2 linked regions of the Candidatus Scalindua japonica genome follow. The protein of the gene in region 1 interacts with the protein of each later gene in a pairwise test. Links are inferred from orthologs where the notes say so. Each region holds a gene or a part of one and is shown on either strand. Other genes may lie near its edges.

Region 1 (3,218 bases):
AAAGAAAATCAAGGCGCTAAGGTCATCCATAAGCTCAGAAAATCTCACTCCTGAAACAAAAAAAAATAATTTAATCTTAGGTATATGTTTATGGATATCCGGAAAGCAAGATGAGGCCTTTGAAGTTCTTAATACATTACAGTCTAATAAGGTTGCATGTTATTTTCTTGGAAAATGTTATCAGGAGCTTGAAGAGTACGAAAAAGCGTTGGATTTCTTCGGACGTTCAAAGCAGGCAAACGAAGATGAGTTTGAAATACAAGTAGATATAGCGGAAACACAAAGACTTTCAGGTGACAATCAAGGTGCAATAAAATTAATACAGAAATTATCTAAGGGGCATGATGATGAAGCGGGTCTTCACTACCAGTGGGCACACTGTCTTGATAACCTTGGAGAGTATGAGGAAGCATTAACACACTACAATCGAGCGCTCGAAATTAATCCGGAACACCCTAACTCGTTGTTTCGGCTTGCATATTATTATGACCTGAACGGAGATGATGAAAAGGCGCTTGAGTACTACAAAAAGTGTGTTGAGAATGCCCCATTATACACCAATGCCATGATTAACCTTGGCCTGATGTATGAAGACAATGACGATTATGAAAAAGCTGTTTCCTGCTATTACGCAGTTTTGCAATCATATCCAAACCATCAGACTGCAAGACTTTTTCTCAAGGACGCGGAAGCCGGTTTAAACATGCGTTATGACGATGATAAGGTCAAGAAACAAGACCAGGAAACCGAAGTATTAAATATTCCAATTTCTGATTTTGAACTCTCTGTCAGAAGCAAAAACTGCCTGGAACGCATGAATATAATAACACTTGCAGATTTAACAAAAGTTACTGAGTACGAGCTCTTATCGTATAAAAATTTTGGAGAAACTTCCTTAACGGAAATTAAAAATATACTTAACCAGAAAGGTTTACGTCTTGGGCAAGCTGTTGAATCTGAAATATTTATTGATACCGATGTAGAAACAGGTATACATGATAACAATTTACTAAAATCAATAGCGGAAATAGAACTTTCCGATGATTGCAGGAAAACCATTGAAGAAATGGGTATCGAGACAATAAGCGATTTGGTAGCAAAAACAGAAACAGAACTTTTAGAACAAGATAGTTTTACGCAAGCATATGTTGATGAAATAAATAACCAACTTGATAAGCTTGGATTACAACTTCATAACTGACAAAACATTAGCTAATTTATTGATGTTATTTAAAACTATATTACCTGTTTGACAAATCTCATAAACATGTAATAAACATCGTCAGTTATCTCACCCACTATTTTGATTAAATTCATAAATTTTCCACTTTTTCCAGTAAGTATAAAACAGCAGGTAAAATGTTCTCAGTTTAGGTATTAAATAAATGTTTGACTTTATTAAAGGTAATTTAGTACACAAGGCGCCTACAACTGCGATAATCGAAACTAATGGTATTGGATACAAAATACACATACCGTTATCGACCTTTGAGAAAATATCTAATAGTGAGAGTGCGAAATTATACACAAAACTCTCTATCAGAGATGACGAATTAAAAATATATGGTTTTGTTTCATTAGAGGAGAGAGACTTGTTTAATTTACTTCTTTCAGTGAATGGAGTAGGCCCAAACATGGCACTTACAATACTGTCGAGTAGCTCGATTACTCAATTTGAGAAGTATGTTGTAAGTAATGATCCAAAGTCATTACAACGTATTAAGGGGATAGGCAAAAAAACCGCTGAGAGAATAATATTAGAATTGAAGGAAACGATAAAATGTGTTTCTCCTGATATAAAATCTTCTAAAGATACAGAGAAAATGGCAATTATTTCAGATGCTGTCATGGCTATGGTTTCACTTGGTTACGCAAAATCTGAAGCAGAAAAGGCAGTGAACAAGGCCTCAGACAACCTGGACGTTACCGTTGGGGTTGAAGCGCTTATAAAAGAAGCTCTAAGTCGTGTGTGATTTATAACTGGTTATAGTCCTAACTAACAAGATATCATGGTGTATTAAATATGTCTGACAATAATGTCCTTTCCGGCGAAAATGTTGCTGATGACGAAAACCTTGATATTGAGCTACGACCAAAAAAGTTCAGTGATTTCATTGGTCAGGAATCAATTAAGAAAAGCCTGCACGTTTATATTCAGGCATCTAAAAAAAGGGGAGATGTTCTCGACCATATTCTATTTTCAGGATCACAAGGTTTGGGAAAGACAACTCTTTCACAAATTATTGCTAGTGAAATAGACGTTGATCTCAAATCGACATCAGGGCCGGTCCTTGATAAACCAGGTGATTTAGCCGGTATTTTAACTAACTTACAACTGGGAGATATCTTATTTATTGATGAAATCCACAGGTTAAACAAAACTACAGAAGAGTATCTTTATTCGGCGATGGAGGATTATTCCATAGATATTTTAATAGATCAGGGCCCGAGCGCGAGATCAGTAAAGATCACCCTTCCGCGTTTTACACTTGTTGGGGCAACTACACGTGAAGGGCTTTTAACACCATCTTTTCGTGCCAGGTTCGGTGTACTGGAAAGACTTGATTTCTATCCATGGGAAGAGCTGAAAGAGATTGCCTTTAAATCAGCGAAAAAGCTGAAAATAGAAATTAATGATAAAGGCGCAGAAATGATTGCAAAAAGCTCCAGAGGAACTCCAAGAATTGTAAACAGGTTTATAAGACGAATCAGAGATGTCGCGCAGGTGGAAGGCAGCAATGTAATTACTGAAAGTATTACAAAACTGGGCTTTGACATGTTGGGTGTAGATAAAGATGGCTTTGGTGACTTAGACAGGAAAATACTGAGCGCTATTATACAGCACGGTGGAGGACCGGTTGGATTAAAAACAATAGCAGTTTCCGTAAATGAACAGGAAGATACAATAGAAGAAGTTTATGAACCTTTTTTAATCCAGAAAGGCTATTTAAGCAAAACACCACGAGGTAGAATAGTAACACAGCGAGCTTATGAGTATATGGGACATAAAACCATAGCCGGAGAACAAAGGACCCTTTTTTAACTAATGACCAATCTTTTGCTACATATTTGCTGTGCAGGTTGTCTCTGCGCGCCTCTCGATGAATTAAGGAGCGAGGGAATCAATGTTCACGGTTATTTTTATAATCCCAATATTCATCCATTATTGGAATTCAGGAAGAGGCTCAAAGCGGTGCACATTTTTCAGGAAAGTGACC
Region 2 (3,322 bases), on another replicon or contig:
AGGGAAATATTTCCTTTAGACCCTGATTTCACGGATGAACACGAATTAATTTTGATGTAATACGTGTAATTGTCGAAACCGGTTGGTGTGTCGGCAGATTTCAGGTAACATTGCTGACTATGCTTGCAAGGCTGTTAATAGAATCAACACGCTTCAGCGAACAGGCAATCCTATTTTGACCAGGCATTGGTAACTATCGATTGAGGTTACGAAAAAAATGGAGCTAATTAAATTGTTTTTGTACGGTATTTGGGATATTTTCTTACTCCTGGCGCCATTGATGTTAATAGGCTTGCTGATTGCGGGGATACTTCATGTTTTAATTCCAAGACGATTGATTCAGCGTCTCATGGGTGGTAAAGGATTTATAAGTGTCATTACATCAGCGGCTCTGGGCATTCCACTTCCGATTTGCAGTTGTGGTGTTGTTCCTATCGCCGTAGAGTTGAACCGTAAAGGGGCCAGTAAACCATCAACAATGTCGTTTCTGATAACCACCCCTGAATCAGGGAGTGATTCAATTCTGATAACATGGGGGTTATTAGGTCCTTTTATGGCAATTGCCCGGCCAATCGCAAGCCTCTTTTCCGCCTTACTGGCAGGTATTTTTGCAATTTGCCTGCTCAGGGATAATGACGAGAATGATAGGGGAAAACAAGAAGATGCTGGAAAGGATACAGGCTGCAATGATAATTGCCAGATTGATAATGAATTGAATGATGTGGGAATATCATATTTTATTAAACGGATATGGAGTTATGCATTTAAAGAGATGGCGGATGAGATTGTTTTTTCACTGTTAGTTGGGCTTTTGCTGGCAGGTTTGATTATAGTAGCTTTTCCAGATAACCTTGCTATATATGGTCTGGGAAAAGGTATAATACCAATGTTGGTTATGCTGGCGGCAAGTGTTCCTCTGTACATGTGCGCGTCTGCCAGCACTCCTATTGCAGCTGCTCTTATAGTAAAAGGTATAAGCCCTGGAGCTGCCATGGTTTTTCTTTTAGCAGGTCCTGCGACTAATGCGGCTACAGTTATTATGCTGACCAGACAATTTGGGGGTAAATTCGTTCGGATTTATCTTGTATGCATTGTAACAGGGGCTCTGATATCCGGTTATGTTTTCGACTATATATTAGCCCTTTCAGGGGTAGACATTGTACCAACTATCAGCCTGGGCAGCCATTCCGTCATTGGTGTTTTCCAGTGGGTGTCTGCATTACTGCTTATTGCTCTTATGGTCTGGCGTTTTTGGAATGGCGCTGCCAGAACTGGTCTAAAAGATTTCAGGATTTCAGGATAAATGCGTGTATTAGGGATAGATCCGGGTACCTTGGTGACCGGTTTTGGGATTGTTGATGATATGAGAGGAAAGTTAACTTCGGTGGACTATGGTACTATTGAGGGAAGACGAAAGGACACTTTTCCAGACAGGCTTAAAATAATGTTCGATGGACTAAGTAAAGCCATTGAGGATTACAAACCGGAACATATTGCATTGGAGAGTGCGTTTTATGGAAAAAGTGTTAAAGCTGCTATTAAAATCGGTGAAGCCAGGGGTGTTGCAATTTTGTGCGCAGCAGCAGCGGGCATTCCTTTGTTTGAGTATGCTCCTACTGAGGTGAAGAGGGCGGTTGTTGGTACAGGTAATGCCCAGAAGGTGCAGGTAGGTAAAATGGTGAAACTCCTTTTGTCTTTAACCGAGTTGCCTGCCAGGTATGACGCGACGGATGCGCTGGCAATAGCCATATGCCATTGCCATAGAATGAAATTGCCGATTTAGTCTTGACAGAGATGTACTAAAAGTTATAATTCGAAGTTTGGATATTTTTTTGAGATTGTTGTAATTTGTTGTAAATTAAGCTATTAAGGGAAATATGTATCGGGCTGTAGCAGAAAATAAAGTAATTAACGGTGAAACCCATAGCCTTTTGTATGAGGATGATTTGTCCTCTGATTTTGGCTTCAAAACATCTACGATTAGAGACACGAAAGGTACTTCGATGGAAGAAGCAATTCGCAAATCCAGAGTCCTGATAGAGGCACTACCTTATATACAGTCTTTTAAAGATAAGATTGTAGTTGTAAAATTTGGCGGTAGTGCAATGGTAAACAAGGATACGTTTCAAAGTGTCCTTCAGGATATGGTTTTTATGAAGTCTATAGGCATGAAACCGATAATAGTACACGGCGGCGGTCCATTCATAAGTAGTGAAATGATAAAAAGAGGTAAAAAACCTCTTTTTATAAATGGATACCGTGTTACTGATAAAGAGACATTGGAAATTGCTATTGATGTGCTTACCAATCAGATAGGTAAATTAATAATAAATCATATAGATGAAATGGGAGCAAAAGGTGTATGTGTATGGAAAGAAAATAAAAGCCCGATCAAAGCCAGAAAGTTTGTCTATAATGATGATAAGTCAGAGACTGAAAATCTTGGTTATGTTGGCGAACTTACAGAGATAGAATGTGAGAGCTTTATTGAATTATGTGAAGGCGATCAAATACCAATAGTGCCTCCAATTGCCAAAGGTGCTAATGGGGAAGATTATAATGTAAATGCGGATATTGTGGCATCATTTGTAGCCGGTTCTTTAAAGGCTGAAAAACTGGTTTTTATTTCCAATACTCATGGGATTTCAACTGACCCGTCAAATCCGGAGTCGTTCACGTCTACATTACATGAAGATGAAGTGAATGAATTGATAAAGAGTGGAGTAATAAGTGGTGGAATGCTCCCGAAAGCTAATGCCTGTATTTCTGCCATGAGGGATGGCGTGAGTAAAGCACACATTATTGACGGCCATATACCCCATTCACTATTACTTGAAATTTTTACTGACAAAGGTGTTGGAACGCAGATTATTGTTTAACATACACAAATGCATTACCATGTGAAAATTTATGGTAGTGTATTTTCGGGTATTTTTAAGAGTTGGTCTTTTTTGATATTCACCCACTTCAGAAAGAGTGTACAATTATTAAGGCATTCCATTTTTCTATTTCCTCTCATCGAAGGAGATCTACATAAAGGAATCTAAATTATGAATAAAAGTGAAATACTGGCAAACTATGATAATTACGTAATTCCAAATTACTCTCGACATCCTTTTGTAATCGCAAGGGGTGATGGGGTGCATCTTTGGGATACTGACGGTAAGCGATACCTGGACCTCTTTTCCGGATGGGCAGTAAGTTCCTTGGGGCATTGTCATCCTGTAGTAACGAAGGCAATGCAGGAACAGGCAGCAACGTTGGTGCATGTTCCTAATATTTTCTATTCTGAACCCCAGGGGCGTCTTGCAAAATATATTTC

Evidence for each region.
Region 2: the proteins of ruvA (region 1) and ruvC interact in binary tests that used the Escherichia coli proteins (3 or more experiments, as listed by UniProt). The link is inferred for Candidatus Scalindua japonica from one-to-one orthologs.

Annotation. Positions count from the first base shown.
Region 1 is NZ_BAOS01000004.1:298,183-301,400, forward strand. The notes cover bases 300-3,179. They hold ruvA (Holliday junction branch migration protein RuvA), read left to right. Parts: upstream 300-1,385; coding sequence 1,386-1,973; downstream 1,974-3,179. Other genes in these bases: SCALIN_RS03585 (DNA-directed RNA polymerase subunit alpha C-terminal domain-containing protein), read left to right, coding at 300-1,201; ruvB (Holliday junction branch migration DNA helicase RuvB), read left to right, coding at 2,024-3,043; SCALIN_RS03600 (epoxyqueuosine reductase QueH), read left to right, coding at 3,047-3,179. In the rest of the region: more of SCALIN_RS03585, read left to right, coding at 1-299; more of SCALIN_RS03600, read left to right, coding at 3,180-3,218. UniProt on the Escherichia coli protein: The RuvA-RuvB-RuvC complex processes Holliday junction (HJ) DNA during genetic recombination and DNA repair.
Region 2 is NZ_BAOS01000003.1:151,877-155,198, forward strand. Bases 60-3,043 are described here. They hold ruvC (crossover junction endodeoxyribonuclease RuvC), read left to right. Parts: upstream 60-1,303; coding sequence 1,304-1,783; downstream 1,784-3,043. Other genes in these bases: SCALIN_RS02090 (SO_0444 family Cu/Zn efflux transporter), read left to right, coding at 218-1,303; argB (acetylglutamate kinase), read left to right, coding at 1,878-2,879. Outside these bases: SCALIN_RS02085 (ZIP family metal transporter), read left to right, coding at 1-19; SCALIN_RS02105 (aspartate aminotransferase family protein), read left to right, coding at 3,051-3,322.